One region of the Streptomyces sp. NPDC045287 genome, then DNA from elsewhere that is predicted to be linked to it. Evidence: riboswitches for the same ligand, from Rfam matches in the RefSeq annotation. Region 1 holds a riboswitch; each other region holds the start of a gene.
What was found. A riboswitch is a leader RNA that binds a small molecule or an ion and turns the genes downstream of it on or off. The one in region 1 is predicted to bind cobalamin.
Positions count from the first base shown of each region.

Region 2: linked by a shared signal. The riboswitch ahead of AC07D6_RS09820 (ribonucleoside-diphosphate reductase subunit alpha) and the one ahead of AC07D6_RS23695 (ABC transporter substrate-binding protein) in region 1 are both predicted to bind cobalamin.
Region 3: linked by a shared signal. The riboswitch ahead of AC07D6_RS04165 (energy-coupling factor ABC transporter permease) and the one ahead of AC07D6_RS23695 (ABC transporter substrate-binding protein) in region 1 are both predicted to bind cobalamin.
Region 4: linked by a shared signal. The riboswitch ahead of cobN (cobaltochelatase subunit CobN) and the one ahead of AC07D6_RS23695 (ABC transporter substrate-binding protein) in region 1 are both predicted to bind cobalamin.

Region 1 is NZ_JBWKJG010000015.1:20,483-24,683, forward strand. Features, by position in the region: gene AC07D6_RS23685 (hypothetical protein) at 22-261, opposite strand; gene AC07D6_RS23690 (lysozyme) at 704-1,528, opposite strand; cobalamin riboswitch at 1,753-1,951, shown strand; gene AC07D6_RS23695 (ABC transporter substrate-binding protein) at 1,990-3,027, shown strand; gene AC07D6_RS23700 (FecCD family ABC transporter permease) at 3,024-4,037, shown strand; gene AC07D6_RS23705 (ABC transporter ATP-binding protein) at 4,034-4,201, shown strand, end outside.
Region 2 is NZ_JBWKJG010000004.1:337,297-341,497, forward strand. Features, by position in the region: gene mctP (monocarboxylate uptake permease MctP) at 1-748, shown strand, start outside; gene AC07D6_RS09810 (hypothetical protein) at 887-1,504, shown strand; gene AC07D6_RS09815 (GNAT family N-acetyltransferase) at 1,524-2,066, shown strand; cobalamin riboswitch at 2,099-2,233, shown strand; gene AC07D6_RS09820 (ribonucleoside-diphosphate reductase subunit alpha) at 2,379-4,201, shown strand, end outside.
Region 3 is NZ_JBWKJG010000002.1:199,060-203,260, reverse strand. Features, by position in the region: gene dhaK (dihydroxyacetone kinase subunit DhaK) at 1-754, shown strand, start outside; gene dhaL (dihydroxyacetone kinase subunit DhaL) at 760-1,362, shown strand; gene AC07D6_RS04170 (PTS sugar transporter subunit IIA domain-containing protein) at 1,359-1,787, shown strand; cobalamin riboswitch at 1,822-2,023, shown strand; gene AC07D6_RS04165 (energy-coupling factor ABC transporter permease) at 2,052-2,744, shown strand; gene AC07D6_RS04160 (energy-coupling factor ABC transporter substrate-binding protein) at 2,741-3,124, shown strand; gene cbiQ (cobalt ECF transporter T component CbiQ) at 3,130-3,876, shown strand; gene AC07D6_RS04150 (energy-coupling factor ABC transporter ATP-binding protein) at 3,876-4,201, shown strand, end outside.
Region 4 is NZ_JBWKJG010000008.1:20,263-24,463, forward strand. Features, by position in the region: gene cobN (cobaltochelatase subunit CobN) at 1-1,891, opposite strand, end outside; cobalamin riboswitch at 1,928-2,059, opposite strand; gene AC07D6_RS15135 (cobalamin biosynthesis protein CobG) at 2,070-3,329, shown strand; gene AC07D6_RS15140 (precorrin-8X methylmutase) at 3,326-3,961, shown strand; gene AC07D6_RS15145 (precorrin-2 C(20)-methyltransferase) at 3,958-4,201, shown strand, end outside.

The DNA.
Region 1 (4,201 bases):
CGCGGGTGACGCCCCGCCCGGTCACCGCGTCCCGCGGGGAGCGCCGCCGGGCGGGGCGGGCGCGGTGAGGTCCGCGGCGGTGTGCCCCGCCGCGGTCACCGGCCCGACGGGCCGGCCGGCGTCGGACGCGCGGGCCGGCAGTCCGCGTCCGCCGGAGGAGCCGGCGCGCGCCGCCGGCGCCGGCCCGAGCATGAGGCCGCCGCCCATGGCCAGGACGGCCGCGACGTGCCGCTCGCCGATCCGCGTGGGGGTGCCTGTCACGTGAGGTGCTCCTCTCTGGTCGCCGGCGCCGCCGTGGTGCGGCGCGGCTGGTCAGTCGGTGAGGTTCCCAGCCCCGGTGCGCCGTCGCACGGAATTCCCCCCGGCTGTCGCCCGGTTGGCGTACACGGCGCCTCCCGCCGGGGCCCTCGTCGCCGCGCGCGCCGGCCGGTGACCCCGCGCGGACCGGGCCGGTCGGGCGGTGAAGGCCGCCCCGGCTCCCGCCGTCCGGCGCGTCCGGGCGGTGCCCGGCCCACCCGGTGCCCGGCCCGCCCGGCGGGTACGCGCCGCCCGCCGCGCCCCCGTATGGGGCTGCGGCGTTCGGCCGTTGCCGTTGCCGTTGCCGTTGCCGTTGCCGTTGCCGTTGCCGTTGCCGTCGCTGTCGCCGTGCCCGCGCGGCGCCCGCGCCCGTGTGCGTCCGCGCGGGCCCGTGGACGGGGGCAGGTCAGCCGTTGGCGAGGGCCTGGACGCGGTCGTAGGCGCCGTTGAACCGGTTGTGGTCGCCGACGATCGGGCCCGAGGAGGTGTACTGCCACATCGTGTGGTACGCCCAGCCGGCGGGGAGTTCGCCCACGGTGGTGTTGTAGCGGGCGATCCACAGCGGATGGGCCGAGGCGAAGCCGCCGTAGTCGCCGGTGCACTGCCTCCACCAGCTCGTCGCCGTGTAGATCACCGCGTCGCGGCCGGTCCGGTACTTGTAGCGGGCGAGGAAGTCGCGGATCCAACTGACCATGCCGGCCTGGGTCTTGCCGTAGCAGGCCGCGCCGTAGGGGTTCCATTCGATGTCGAGCGCGCCCGGCAGGGTCTTCCCGTCGCGGGACCAGCCGCCGCCGTTGTCGACGAAGTAGTCGGCCTGGGCGGCGCCGCCGGCCGTGTCGGGGGTCGCGAAGTGGTACGCGCCCCGGATCATGCCGATGCCGTACGAGCCGTTGTACTGCTGCGGGAAGTAGGGGTTCTTGTAGTACGTCCCCTCGGTGGCCTTCACGTAGGCCCACCGCACCCCGCTCGTCCAGAGGGCGGACCAGTCGACGTTGCCCTGGTGGCTGGAGACGTCCACGCCCTCCGTCTGGGTGGCGTAGGGGCCTGCGGGGACGCCGCCGACGCCGTCGTGGGCGGCGACGCCCGTCCCCATGCGGGCGCTGCCCCGGGGCGGCTTGCCGGGGCCGTCGGCGGCGCTCGCCGCTCCCGGGAGGGCCAGGAGGAGGGCCAGGACGGCGAGCAGGGCCGTGGCCATGGCGGTTCGGGTCGTTCCGGATCTGTGCACGGGCATGGCGTGCCTCCGAAAACCTGGTGTGAACATGACAGGTTACGCTTCACGCTACGCACGTAGAACGCGCCGCGGAAGGGCGAACGGAACCGCCGTTGGTCTACGCCACCGAAACCGGTGCCGAACTGCGGCGACGGCGGGGGTTTTCAGAGCCGGCCCCGTCCCGGCGCGGGCGCGTCCCCGCGGCCCGGCGGCCCCGCCCCCCGGACTCGACCCCCACCGGGCTGTGCTACGTTGCCGGGGCCAGTCGCACTCCGTACGCACGCGTACGACGAGTCAGGGAATCCGGTGCGAATCCGGAACTGACGCGCAGCGGTGAGGGTGACGGGCGGGGCAACCGATGCCACTGGGCCGCGCACCGGCCCGGGAAGGCGCCCCGTCCGGATGATCCCGAGTCCGAAGACCTGCTGGCGCACCGTACGGACGGGCCCCGCGCATGGGCCCTCGACACCGAGGACGGCTCCGTGCCCTTTCCGCGTCCAGCGCGCCTGCCCGCCGCCGCCCTGTGCGGCACCCTCCTCCTGACCGGCTGCGGCGGCGCCCCCTCCGACGACTCCTCCCCGCCCCGGGACGACGCCGCGACCCGCGTGATCGAGAACTGCGGGCGCCAGGTTGAGATCACCGGGGACGGCCCGCGCCGCGCCGTCTCCCTCGACCAGGGCACCACCGAGATCCTCCTCGCCCTCGGCCTCGCCGACCGCATGGCCGGCACGGCCACCTGGACCGACCCGGTCATGAAGGGGCTGGAGAAGGAGAACGCCCGCGTCGAGCGCCTCGCCGAGAACCAGCCGTCGTTCGAGAAGGTCCTCGACGCCGAACCCGACTTCGTCGCCGCCTCGTTCGCCTCCACCCTCGGCAAGGGCGGGGTCGCCACCCGCGACCGGTTCGAGCGGCTCGGCGTACCGACGTACCTCTCCCCGTCCGACTGCGAGGGCAAGGACAACAGCGGCGACGGCGACGGCGTCCGCACCCGGCCCCTCACCATGGCCGCCGTCCACGGCGAAGTGCGGGACCTGGCCCGCGTCTTCGGCGTGGAGGAGCGCGGCGACGCCCTCGTCCGGAGCCTCACCTCCCGCGTCGCCGAGGCGAAGAAGGGCCTCGACGCGTCGGACGTCACCCTCATGTACTGGTTCTCCGACGCCGAGTCCCCGTACCTGGCGGGCTGCTGCGGCGCGCCCGGCGTCATCACCCGCGAGCTCGGCGCGAAGAACGCCTTCGACGACACGACCGAGGAATGGCCCCAGGTCACCTGGGAGACGGTCGCCGACCGCAACCCCGACGTGCTCGTGATCGGCGACCTCACCCGCAGGTCGCAGACGGCGGAGAGCGCCGCCAAGAAGATCGAGTTCCTGGAGTCCCACCCCGTGACCCGGAACATGGACGCCGTGCGCCGCAAGCGGTACGTCCTGCTCAGCGGCCAGGCCATGAACCCGACCATCCGGACCGTCGAAGGCGTCGAACAGGTCGCCGCCGCCCTCCGCCGGTTCGGCCTCGCCCGGTGACCGCCGCCCTGCTGCGCACGGCGGCGGGGCTCGCGGCACTCGCCGTGTCCGTCGCCCTCGCCATCACCATCGGGCCCGCCGACATCGGCGTCACCGACGTGTGGTCCACCGTCGCCGCCCACCTCGGCGGCGCCCCGTCCGGCCTCACCGCGATCCGCGACGGCATCGTGTGGGAGCTGCGGCTGCCCCGGACCCTGCTCGCCGCCGTGTGCGGCGCCGGCCTCGCCGTGTGCGGGGCCGTCCTGCAGTCCCTGCTCCGCAACCCGCTCGCCGACCCCTTCGTCCTCGGCGTCTCCTCCGGGGCCTCCACCGGGGCGGTCCTCGTCGTCGTCCTCGGCGTCGGCGGGGGCGCGCTGTCGGTGTCCGCCGGGGCGTTCGCCGGAGCCGTCTGCTCGTTCGCGCTGATGATGCTGCTGAGCCACGTCCTCGGCGGCACCACCGACCGGGTCGTCCTCTCCGGCGTCGCCGCGATGCAGCTGTTCTCCGCCCTCACCTCCTTCGTCGTCGTCACCTCCGCCGACGCCGAGACGACCCGCGGGGTGCTGTTCTGGCTGCTCGGCTCCCTCGGCGGCGCCGGCTGGACCGACGTCGCGCTGTGCGCCGCCGCCCTCGCGGCCGTCCTCGCCGTCTGCCTGGCGTACGGCAGGACCCTCGACGCGTTCGCCTTCGGCCAGGACGCGGCGGCCGCCCTCGGCGTCCACGTCGCCCGCACCCGCGTCGTCCTGCTCTGCGCCACCGCCCTGCTCACGGCCGTACTCGTCAGCTCCGCCGGCGCCATCGGCTTCGTCGGCCTCGTCCTGCCGCACGCCGCCAAGGCCCTCGTCGGGCCCGGCCACACCCGGCTGCTGCCCGCCACCGCCCTCGGCGGGGCCGTGTTCCTCGTCTGGGTCGACACCCTGGCCCGCACCCTCCTCGAACCGCAGGAGGTCCCCGTCGGCGTCATGACCTCCCTGCTCGGCGTGCCGGCCTTCGTCCTCGTGCTGTACCGGACCAGGAAGGCCACCCGATGACCCTCGCCGCCGACCGCGTCACCCGCACCGCCGACGGGAAGGCCATCCTCGACGGCGTCACCCTCATGCCCCGCCCCGGCGGCGTCACCGGACTCCTCGGCCCCAACGGCTCCGGAAAGTCCACCCTGCTCCGCCTCCTCGCCGGTGTCCTCGCCCCCGCCTCC
Region 2 (4,201 bases), on a different contig from region 1:
GACGATCCTGCCGCTGTACTCGCTGATGCTCGGCCTGCTCGCGCTCCTCGGGTTCATGGCGATCGCCGCCGGCATCAAGGTGCAGAACGGCCAGCTGGCCATCCCCCAGTTGTTCGAGGACATGTTCCCGGACTGGTTCACGGGCGTGGCCTTCGCCGCGATCGGCATCGGCGCGCTCGTCCCGGCCGCCATCATGTCCATCGCCGCGGCGAACCTCTTCACCCGCAACATCTACAAGGACTTCCTGAAGCCGGACGCCACCCCGGAGCAGGAGACCAAGGTGTCCAAGCTGGTGTCGCTGCTGGTGAAGGTGGGCGCCCTCGCCTTCGTCCTGACGATGGACAAGACGGTCGCCATCAACTTCCAGCTCCTGGGCGGCATCTGGATCCTCCAGACCTTCCCCGCGCTGGTCATCGGCCTGTTCACCCGCTGGTTCCACCGCTGGGCGCTGCTGGGCGGCTGGGCGGTCGGCATGGTGTACGGCACGTGGACCGCGTACAACGTGGCGAGCCCCACGCAGAAGCACTTCGGCGGCTCGTCGGCGGAGATCCCCGGCATCGGCGAGATCGGCTACATCGGCCTCACCGCGTTCGTGCTGAACCTGCTGGTCACGGTCGTCCTCACGTTCGTGCTGCGGGCGGTGAAGGCCCCGGAGGGCGTCGACGAGACGACGGCGTCCGACTACACCGCCGACTCCGGCGACCCCGGGGTCAGCCCCGAACTGCCCAAGGTGGGAACCGGCCACTGACCCCCCGGCCCGCCGCGCCCGGAGGCCCCGCCCTCCCCACCCGCGCGGCCCGGCGGCCCCCAAGGGCCCCGCACCGCCCCGCCGGGGTGGTGCGGGGCCCCTCACGTTCCGCGGGGCGGGGTGGGCGAGGATGGGCGCATGAGACGCCGCCCCGCTCCCCCTCCGGCCGCCCTGGCCCTGCTGCTCCTCCTCGCCGCCTGCGGCACGCGGACGGCCGGTGCGGACGTGCCCGACCGGGCCGGACTGGAGGCCCGCGCCGCCGCCCTGCAGACCCGGCCCGAGCACGTGTACGTGACGGAGGCGGACGGCTTCGACCTGGCCGAGCAGTCCGTGGGCGTCCTCGGCGACGACGGCTTCTCCGCCACGTACGTCTCCCCGGGCGGCGGCGCGATCACCCTCGCCGTCGAGCGCGGCGGGGTCGACGCGGCGAGCTGCGCGGAGCTCCCCGCGGTTTCGGCCACCGGCCCCGCCGGCACCCCCTGCGAGAAGGACGGCGCGGGCTGGTACCGCGCCTCGGACGGCGCCCACGCGTACGTGCGCGCCGAGAACGGGCTGCGCGTCCGGGTCAGCGCCGACCGCTCCGTCGACCGCGACACGTTGCGCGGCGCCGCCGAGCGGGCGCACCGCGCCTCCGACGAGGAGCTGGACGCGGTCCTGCCCGAGCTCCGGCCCGGCGCCGGGGAGCCCGTCGAACGCGGCGACCTGCCGCCCGTGGGCGACGGGGCGCCCCGAAACGACGTGGGCGCGAGCGGCTGATCCCGCCACACTGGGTCCCATGGACGCCACTTGGACCCCACCCGCCGCACCGAGCACCACCGACTTCGCCATCCGCCCCGTACGCCCCGCCGAGCACCGCGCCCTGGGCGAGATCAGCGCCCGCGCCTACCTCGACGGCGGGCTGCTCCAGTACGGGGCCGACGACCCCTACCTCGACCTGCTGCGCGACGTGCCGCGCCGGGCCGCCGAGGCCGAGGTGCTCGTCGCCGTCGACCCGGACGGCACGCTCCTGGGCGGCGTGACGTTCGTCCCGTCCGGCGGCAGCCCGTGGGCGGACATCGCGGGACCGGACGAGGCCGAGTTCCGGGTGCTCGCCGTGTCCGGCGCGGCGCGCGGACGGGGCGTGGGCGAGGCGCTCGTACGGGCGTGCGCCGACCGGGCACGCGCGGTCGACGGCTGCGCGCGGCTCGTCCTGTCGGTCGTCCCGCAGGCCCGCGGCGCCCGGCGGCTGTACGACCGGATGGGCTTCGCCAGGGCCCCGCAGCGGGACTGGGAGCCCCTGCCCGGTCTGCCCCTCCTCGCGTACGAGCTGACACTCTGACACAACATGTGGGGGGTGCCGTATCCCGCGCCCCCCACATGTATGCTCGTGCTCGCTGTCGTAGCAGGGGAATCCGGTGCGAGTCCGGAACTGTCCCGCAACGGTGTACCGGTGTGCCCTTCGCGTACCCCACAAGTCCGACGACCTGCCGACAGCGCACCCGGACCGTCCGGCCCGGGTGCCCAGACGTCCGGGCCTCGCGGAGTGGGCCGGCGGACGCGGTCACGCACGCCCCCGTGCCCAGGGGCGGGGTGCGCCCGCTTCCCGCCTCCCCGCCGTGCGGCCCCGAGCCGAGCGAGGGAGAGCCCCCACGTGACCATCGCGCCAGCGGATCCGGCCTCAGCCACCGAAGCCGACGCTCCCGGGACCGCGTTGCTGCGGACCCTGACCGACCTCACCGCGGACCTTCCCGACACCGACCCCGGCCGGGTCGCCGCCGCCGCCCTGCGCGGCCGGCACGCCGGGTCGGACGAGGCCGAACTCCGGGAGCTCGCCACCGAGGCGGCGGCCGGCCTGATCGCCGAGGACCCGGCGTACTCCAGGCTCGCCGCCCGGCTGCTGGCCCGCGCGATCACCGACGAGGCCGCCGGCCAGGGAGCGGTGGCGTTCTCCGCGTCGGTCGCCGTCGGCCACCGCGAAGGGCTCATCGCCGACCGGACCGCCGACTTCGTCGCCCGCCACGCCGACCGGCTCGACGCGGTGATCGACCCGGCGGCCGACGACCGCTTCGGCTACTTCGGGCTGCGCACCCTGTACTCCCGCTACCTGCTGCGCCACCCGATCACCCGCAAGGTCGTCGAGACCCCGCAGCAGTTCCTGCTCCGCGTCGCCTGCGGACTGGCGGAGGACGGCACCGCGCGCGCCCTCGGCGAGGTCGAGGCGCTGTACGGGCTGATGAGCCGGCTCGACTACCTGCCCTCCTCCCCCACCCTGTTCAACTCGGGCACCCGCCACCCCCAGATGTCCTCCTGCTACCTGCTGGACTCCCCCCAGGACGAGCTGGACTCCATCTACGACCGCTACCACCAGGTGGCGCGGCTGTCGAAGCACGCGGGCGGCATCGGCCTGTCGTACTCCCGCATCCGCGCCCGCGGTTCGCTGATCCGCGGCACCAACGGCCACTCCAACGGCATCGTCCCGTTCCTGAAGACGCTCGACGCGTCGGTCGCCGCCGTCAACCAGGGCGGTCGCCGCAAGGGCGCCGCCGCGGTCTACCTGGAGACCTGGCACGCCGACATCGAGGAGTTCCTGGAGCTCCGCGACAACACCGGCGAGGACGCCCGCCGCACCCACAACCTGAACCTGGCGCACTGGATCCCGGACGAGTTCATGCGCCGCGTCAACGCCGACGCCCCGTGGTCGCTGTTCTCCCCGTCGGACGTGCCCGAGCTGGTCGACCTGTGGGGCGAGGAGTTCGACGCCGCGTACCGGGCCGCCGAGGCGAAGGGCCTGGCCCGCAAGACGATGCCGGCCCGCGACCTGTACGGCCGGATGATGCGGACCCTCGCGCAGACCGGCAACGGCTGGATGACGTTCAAGGACGCCGCGAACCGCACCGCCAACCAGACCGCCGAGCCGGGCCACACGGTCCACTCCTCGAACCTGTGCACCGAGATCCTGGAGGTCACGGACGACGGGGAGACCGCGGTCTGCAACCTGGGCTCGGTGAACCTGGGCGCGTTCGTCGCCGGCGACGGCATCGACTGGGAGCGGCTGGACGAGACGGTCCGCACCGCGGTGACGTTCCTCGACCGGGTCGTCGACATCAACTTCTACCCGACCGAGCAGGCCGGCCGGTCCAACGCCCGCTGGCGCCCGGTGGGCCTGGGCGCGATGGGCCTCCAGGACGTCTTCTTCAAGCTGCGGTTGCCGTTCGACTCGCCCGAGGCGCGCGCCCTGTCCACGCGGATCGCCGAGCGGATCATGCTCGCCGCGTACGAGGCGTCCGCCGACCTGGCCGAGCGCAGCGGCCCGCTGCCCGCCTGGGACAAGACCCGCACGGCGCGCGGCGTGCTGCACCCCGACCACTACGACGTGGAGCTGACCTGGCCGGAGCGGTGGGCGGCGCTGCGCGAGCGCGTCGCCTCCGTCGGCCTGCGCAACTCGCTGCTCCTCGCGATCGCGCCGACCGCGAC
Region 3 (4,201 bases), on a different contig from region 1:
GCCCGTCCCGGACCAGATGGTGCGGGCCGCGGCCGCGGTGGACAGCGGCGCGGGGGTGCTGTTCGTCGTGAAGAACTACACCGGTGACGTGCTGAACTTCGACATGGCGGCGGAACTCGCCGAGGACGAGGGCGTCCAGGTCGCCAAGGTCCTCGTCGACGACGACGTGGCCGTGCCGGACGGCCTGCACACGGCCGGGCGGCGCGGGACCGGGGCGACGCTGTTCGTGGAGAAGATCGCGGGGGCGGCGGCCGACGAGGGCGCGCCGCTGGAGCGGGTCGAGGCGGTCGCCCGGCGGGTGAACGCCGCGTCGCGGAGCTTCGCGGTGGCGCTGAGCGCGTGCGGTACGCCCGCGAAGGGCGGCCCCACGTTCGACCTGCCGCCCGGCGAACTGGAGTGGGGCGTCGGCATCCACGGCGAGCCGGGGCGGGAGCGGCGGCCGATGATGACGGCGCGGGAGATCGCCGACGCCGCCGTGGACGCCGTACTCGACGACCTGGACCCGTCCGGTCCGGTGATACTGCTGGTCAACGGGATGGGCGGAACCCCGCTGCTGGAGCTGTACGGCTTCGGGGCCGAGGTGCACCGGGTCCTCGGGGAGCGCGGGGTGCCCGTGGCGCGGACGCTCATCGGGAACTACGTGACGTCGTTGGACATGGCGGGCGCATCGGTGACGGTGTGTCAGGCCGACGAGGAGCTGCTGCGGCTGTGGGACGCGCCCGTGCAGACTCCGGCGCTGCGGTGGGGGCGGTGAGCGCCGTGCTGGACGCCGGGTTCTTCCAGCGGTGGATGGCCGCCGCCGCGGCGGCCGTGGACCGGGAGGCCGACCGCCTCACCGACCTGGACTCCACGATCGGCGACGCCGATCACGGGGCGAACATGCGGCGCGGCTTCGCGGCGGTGACGGCGGCGCTGGAGGCGGAGCCGCAGCCCACGCCGGGCGCGGTGCTGCTGGTCGCGGGGCGGCGGCTGGTCTCGACGGTCGGCGGGGCGTCCGGCCCGCTGTACGGGACGCTGCTGCGCCGCGCGGGCAAGGCGCTGGGCGACGCCGCCGAGGTGACGCCGCAGGCCCTCGCCGAGGCGCTCGGCGCGGGCGTCGCGGCGGTGGCTCAGCTCGGCGGGGCGGCGGCCGGGGACAAGACGATGCTGGACGCGCTGGAGCCCGGTGTCGACGCGCTCGGGCGGGGCGGCGACTTCGCGGTGGCCGCGCGGGCCGCCGCCGAGGGCGCGGCGGCGACCGTGCCGATGCTCGCCCGCAAGGGGCGGGCCAGCTACCTCGGGGAGCGGTCGGTCGGTCACCAGGACCCGGGTGCCACCTCGGCGGCACTGCTGTTCGCGGCGCTCGAGGAGGTGGCCGCGTGACCGGGGCGGGCACGGTGAAAGCGGGCGGGCCGGTCGGGATCGTCCTCGTCTCGCACAGCGCCCAGGTCGCCGCGGCCGTCGTGGAGTTGGCGCGCGGCCTGGCCGGTGGGGCGGCCGGGGTGCCGGTGGCGGCGGCGGGCGGCGGTCCGGACGGCGGGCTCGGCACCGACGCGGAGCTGATCGCCCGGGCGGCGCACGAGGTGGACCGGGGCGCCGGCGTGGCGGTGCTCGTGGACCTGGGCAGCGCCGTCCTGACGGTGAAGGCGCTGCTCGCCGAGGGCGACGAGCTGCCGGAGGGGACGCGGCTGGTGGACGCGCCGCTCGTGGAGGGCGCGGTCGCGGCCGTGGTCACCGCGGCGGCGGGCGGCGGACTCGAAGCGGTGGAGGCCGCGGCCTCGGAGGCGTACCAGTACCGCAAGGCGTGACCGGGACGCGGTTGTGAGGGGGCAGGACAACGCACTACTGTCGCAGGGCCTTGGTGTACGGGAAACCGGTGTGAAACCGGTGCGGCCCTCGCCACTGTGATCGGGAAGTCCGGCTCCACCCCCCGCGAAGGCGGGGAAGCCACTGGACCGCCGCGGGAGACCGCGGCGTCCGGGAAGGCGGAGCCGAGGCGGTACGACCCGTCAGCCAGGAGACCGGCCAAGGCGCGTTGTCCATCCACGAGGTGCTGGAGAGGGTCTTCCCACATGCACATAGCCGAGGGGTTCCTGCCCCGGGAGCACGCGGTCGCCTGGACGGTGGCGGCCGCCCCGTTCGTCGTCCACGGTGTCCGGGCCCTGACCCGGGAGGTCAGGGCCAACCCCGATTCGACGCTGCTGCTCGGCGCGGCGGGGGCGTTCACGTTCGTCCTGTCCGCGTTGAAGATCCCGTCCGTGACGGGCAGCTGCTCCCACCCCACCGGTACGGGGCTGGGCGCCATCCTGTTCCGGCCGCCGGTCATGGCGGTGCTCGGCACGATCACCCTGCTGTTCCAGGCGCTGCTGCTGGCGCACGGCGGGCTCACGACGCTCGGCGCGAACGCCTTCTCCATGGCGGTCGTCGGCCCGTGGGCCGGGTACGGGACGTACCGGCTGCTGCGCCGGTCCGGTGTGCCGCTGATGGGGGCCGTGTTCTCCGGCGCGTTCGTCGCGGACCTGTCCACGTACTGCGTGACGAGCGTGCAGCTGGCGCTGGCGTTCCCCGACCCGGGCAGCGGCTTCGCGGGGGCGCTCGCGAAGTTCGGGGGGATCTTCGCGGTGACACAGGTGCCGCTCGCGGTCAGCGAGGGCCTGTTGACGGTCCTGGTGATGCGGCTGCTGCGGCAGTCCAGCAAGGGCGAGTTGGCGCGGCTCGGGGTGCTCCCGGCGGCGGGCGCGGCGAAGGGGGCGACGGTCCGATGAGCCGTGACGCGAGGATCAACGCCCTGATCCTGCTGGTGGTCGCGGCGCTGGCGGTGCTGCCGCTGGCGCTGGGCCTCGGCGAGGGCGAGGAGGAGCCGTTCGCGGGCGCCGACGCGCAGGCGGAGACGGCGATCACGGAGAACGCCCCGGACTACGAGCCGTGGTTCACCCCGCTGTACGAACCGCCGTCCGGGGAGGTCGAGTCGGCGCTGTTCTCCCTGCAGGCGGCGCTCGGTGCGGGGGTGCTGGCGTACTACTTCGGGCTGCGGCGCGGCCGGCGGCAGGGCTCGGAGCGGGCCCGGGCCGGTGCCTCCGCCGGTGCCGGGGGCGGTGCCGCGTCCGGCGCCCGGGCCGACGGGCCCGCGGCGTCCGGGGAGTAGCGCGGGTGCTGCCCATCGACGTGGCGGCGCACGGCAGTCGCTGGCGCCGCCGCCATCCGGCCGAGAAGGCCGTGCTGGGCTTCGGGTTGACGGGGTGCGCGGTGTCCCTGCCGCCGTGGCCGGGCGCGGCCTTGGTCATGGTGGTGGCGGTGGCGGTGCTGCTGGGCCCGGCCGGGGTGGCGCCGCGCCGGCTGTGGCGGGCGTGGCGGCTGCCGCTCGGGTTCTGCGTGACGGGCGCCGTGCCGCTGCTGTTCCAGGTCGGCGGTCCGGCCGGGTTCGTGGCGCTGGCGCCGGGAGGCCCGGCGCACGCCGGCCAGTTGTTGCTGCGCACGTCGGCGGCGTCGCTGGGGCTGCTGCTGTTCGCGTTCACCACGCCCGTGTCGGACGTGCTGCCCCGGCTCGTGCGGGCCGGGGTGCCTGCGCCGGTGGTGGACGTCGCGCTGGTGATGTACCGGATCGGCTTCCTGCTGCTGGACGCGGTGGCGCGGATCCGGCAGGCGCAGGCGGCGCGGCTCGGGCTGGCGGGCCGCGCGGCGGCGTGGCGGTCGGTGGCGGGACTGGCCGCGACGGCGTTCGTGCGGGCCTTCGACCGGGCGGCGCGGTTGCAGACGGGGCTCGCGGGGCGCGGTTACGACGGCACGCTGCGGGTGCTGGTGCCCGACGCGCGGGTGGACCGGCGTTTCCTCGCCGCGACGGCGGCGCTGCTGGCGGCGGTGGTCGCCCTCACCCTGGTACTGGAGAGGTGGCTGTGATGCCGGGATCCGCCGTGGTCGAGCTGGTCGGGGCGGGGTTCGCCTACGAGGACGGTCCCGCCGTGCTGTCCGGGGTCGACTTCGCCGTGCCGGAGGGGCGGTCGCTGGCCGTGCTGGGCCGCAACGGAAGCGGCAAGACGACGCTGCTGCGGCTGCTCAGCGGCGGGCTGCGGTGCCGAAGCGGGCGCCTGCGGGTCGCCGGTGAGGACGTGGCGTACGACCGGAAGGGCCTCACCAGGCTGCGCACGACGGTGCAACTGGTGGTGCAGGACCCGGACGACCAGTTGTTCGCGGCGTCGGTGGGGCAGGACGTGTCGTTCGGGCC
Region 4 (4,201 bases), on a different contig from region 1:
CGTGGTCGAGGCGGGCGGCCTGGATGAGGGTCCAGATCTGCGCGCGGATCGCGGGGAGCTTCGCCGGGTCCATGGAGGAGATCTGCGCGTACTCGTCGAGCAGTTGCTCCAGCCGCGCGATGTCGCCGTAGGAGTCGGCGCGGGCCATCGGCGGTACGAGGTGGTCGACGAGCGTGGCGTGGGCGCGGCGCTTGGCCTGGGTGCCCTCGCCGGGGTCGTTGACGAGGAACGGGTAGATCAGCGGCAGGTCGCCGAGGGCCGCGTCGGGGCCGCACGCGGCGGACAGGCCGGCGTTCTTGCCGGGCAGCCACTCCAGGTTGCCGTGCTTGCCGAGGTGGACCATGGCGTCCGCGCCGAAACCGCCGTCGGACGCGGGTGTGGCGATCCACCGGTAGGCGGCCAGGTAGTGGTGGGACGGCGGCAGGTCCGGGTCGTGGTAGATCGCGATCGGGTTCTCGCCGAAGCCGCGCGGCGGCTGGATGAGGACGAGCAGGTTCCCCCGGCGCAGCGCGGCGAGGACGATGTCGCCCTCGGGGTTGCGGGACCGGTCGAGGAACATCTCGCCGGGCGGCGGGCCCCAGTGCTCCTCGACGGCCGAGCGCAGCTCCTCCGGCAGCGTCGCGAACCAGCGCCGGTAGTCGGCGGCCGGGATGCGGACCGGGTTGCGGGCCAGTTGCTCCTCGGTGAGCCAGTCCTGGTCGTGACCGCCCGCCTCGATGAGGGCGTAGATCAGCTCGTCGCCGTCGCCGGACGCGAGGCCCGGCACGTCCTCGTCGCCGAAGTCGTACCCCTCCTCGCGCAGCCGGCGCAGCAGGGCGACGGCGGAAGCGGGCGTGTCGAGGCCGACGGCGTTGCCGATGCGGGAGTGCTTCGTCGGGTACGCGGAGAGGACCAGCGCCAGGCGCTTCTCGGCGTTGGGGATGTGCCGGAGCCGGGCGTGGCGGACGGCGATCCCGGCGACGCGGGCCGCGCGCTCGGCGTCGGGGACGTACGCGGGCAGGCCGTCCTCGTCGATCTCCTTGAAGGAGAACGGGACGGTGATGAGCCGCCCGTCGAACTCGGGTACGGCGACCTGGCTGGCCGCGTCGAGCGGGGACAGGCCCTCGTCGTTCCCCTCCCAGTCGGCGCGCGAACCGGTGAGGCACAGCGCCTGGAGGACGGGCACGTCGAGGGAGGCGAGCGCGCCCGCATCCCACGCCTCCTCGTCCCCGCCGGCCTGGGCCTCGGCGGGCTTGGTGCCGCCGGCGGCGAGGACGGTGGTGACGACGGCGTCGGCGCCGCGCAGCCGGTCGAGCAGCTCGGGCTCGGGGGCGCGCAGGGAGGCGACGTACAGGGGGAGGGCGCGTCCGCCGGCGTCCTCGATGGCGTCGCACAGGGCGCCGACGAAGGCGGTGTTGCCGCTCATGTGGTGGGCGCGGTAGTAGAGCACGGCGACGGTCGGGCCGTCGGTGGCACGGGGGGTGCGCTCCAGGGGGCCCCAGGTGGGGGCGGCGGCCGGCGGGTCGAAGCCGTGGCCGGTGAGGAGGACCGTGTCGGACAGGAACCGGGCGAGCTGCTCCAGGTTGTCCGGGCCGCCGTGGGCGAGGTAGGCGTGGGCCTCGGTGGCGACGCCGATGGGGACGGTGGACGCCTCCATGAGCTGTGCGTCGGGCGCCTGTTCGCCGGTGAGGAAGACGACGGGGCGGTCCTGGGCGCGGAGCAGGTCGATGCCCTCCTCCCAGGCGCGCAGTCCGCCGAGGAGGCGTACGACGACGAGGTCGGCGCCGTCGAGGAGGCCGGGCAGCTCGTCGATGGGGAGGCGTGCGGGGTTGGCGAACCGGTACTCGACCGGGCCTCCGGCCGCGCGGGCGCTCAGCAGGTCGGTGTCGGAGTGCGACAGCAGCAGGATCACGGCGTGCCGGGCCTTCCTCGGGGTGTCCTCGCCCCGGGTGGTCGTGGGTGGCGGGAGTTCCTGACTCGCGGGACCCCGGGGGCCCTGCTCACAGTGGCGGGACCGCGCCGGATTCGCACCGTGCTTCCTCCCTAGGGTCCTGGGACCCTGTGCCGTCTGCATAGTAGAGGCTGCGCGTATGCTCGCCGCCATGCCGCCCAGCCCATCAAAGCCCCGGAACGGGGGCGAATCCCACATACGGGACCGTGTCCGCGACCGTGCCGACGCGTGCCCCGGCGCCCTGCGGCTGCACCGGGCGGACGACGGCGGACTCGCCCGGCTGCGGCTGCCCACCGGCGTCCTGACGGCCCACCAGGTGGCCGTGCTGGCCGGGGCAGCGGAGCGGCTGGGCGACGGCCGGCTCGGTGTCACCTCGCGCGGCAACCTCGACCTGCGCGGCCTGCCCGACGACTGCGGGCTCGCCCTCGCGGAGCTGCTCGGCGAGGCCGGGCTGCTGCCCTCGGCGGCGCACGAACGCGTGCGGAACATGGTGGTGTCGCCCCTCTGCGGACTGGACGGACGGTCCCACGGGGACGCCCAGGCGTGGGCGCGGGAGCTGGACGCGCTGCTGTGCGCGCGGGCGTGGACGACCGCCCTGTCGGGACGCTTCCTGTTCGCCGTGGACGACGGGCGCGGGGACGTGGCCGGGCTGGGCGGTGATGTGACGTTGCTCGCAGAGCCGGGCGGGTGCGCTCTGGTACGGATCGGGGACCTGTCCTGGCGGGTGGCCGCGGGCGACGCGCCGTCGGCCGCGCTGGCGGCGGCCGAGGCGTTCCTGGCCGTTGCCCGGGAGGCCGGCACGGGTGCCTGGCGGGTGGCCGAACTGCCGGACGACCGGCCCCTGGAGGTGGCCGTGACGGAGCGTCTGGCGGGTGCGGGGGTGGCCGCCTCCGCCGCCTCGCCGGGTGCGGTGCCGGTGGCGGCGCCGCCGGAGCCGGGTGTGGTCGGTGACCGTGCCGTGTCGGTCGTGGCGCCCCTGGGCCGGATCACCGCCGAGCAGTTCCGGGCCCTGGCGCCGGGGCCCGGGGGCGAGGTGCGGGTGACGCCGTGGCGCGGGTTCGTCGTGGCGGGCCTGCCCGGCCGCGCGGCGGCGAAGGAGCGGCTCGCGGCGCTGGACCGGGCCGGGTTCCTCACCCGCCCCGGGTCGCCCTGGCTGACGGTGAGCGCCTGCACGGGGCGGCCCGGCTGCGGCAAGGCCCTGGCCGACGTACGGGCGGACGCCCGGCCGCTGGACGACGCGGCGGTCCGGGGGCTGCCCGTGCACTGGTCCGGCTGCGACCGCCGCTGCGGCCACCCGCAGGGCGACTGGGTGGACGTACTGGCCACCGGCGACGGCACGTACGGCATCACCGTACGGACGGCACGACGAGACAACGACGACGCACAGGCACAGAGATGAGCGGGAGCACAGTGTTCGACTACGAGAAGGACGGCGCGGAGATCTACCGCCAGTCCTTTGCCACGATCCGCGCCGAGGCGGATCTCGCGGGGCTGCCCGCCGACGTCAGCCAGGTCGCCGTGCGGATGATCCACGCCTGCGGCATGGTCGATCTCGTCCGCGACCTCGCCTACACGCCGGAGGTCGTCTCCCGCGCCCGCGCCGCGCTCCGCTCCGGCGCGCCGATCCTGTGCGACGCGCAGATGGTCGCGAGCGGCGTCACCCGCAAGCGGCTCCCCGCCGACAACGAGGTGGTCTGCACCCTCTCCGACCCGTCCGTGCCCGATCTCGCCGCCGAGCTGGGCACGACCCGCAGCGCGGCCGCCCTGGAGCTGTGGCGCGACCGCCTGGAGGGCTCGGTCGTGGCGATCGGCAACGCACCCACCGCCCTGTTCCGGCTGCTGGAGATGGTCCGGGACGGCGCCCCCCGCCCGGCGGCGGTGCTCGGCATACCGGTCGGCTTCATCGGTGCGGCCGAGTCCAAGGACGCGCTGGCCGCCTCGGACCTGGACCACATCGTCGTACGGGGCAGGCGCGGGGGCAGCGCCATGGCGGCCGCGGCGGTCAACGCGATCGCGAGCGAGGCGGAATGAGCACGCACGTTTCACGTGAAACAGTCACCGGCGCGGACACGGAGACCGGCACGGGCACGGAGACCGGCACGGGCACGGAGACCGGCGCGGACACGGAGACCGGCACGGGCACGGAGACCGGCACGGGCACGGAGACCGGCACGGGCGCGGGCGCGGGCAAGCTGTACGGCGTCGGCCTCGGCCCCGGCGACCCGTCGCTGATGACCCTGCGCGCGGTGGAGGCCATCGCGGAGGCGGACG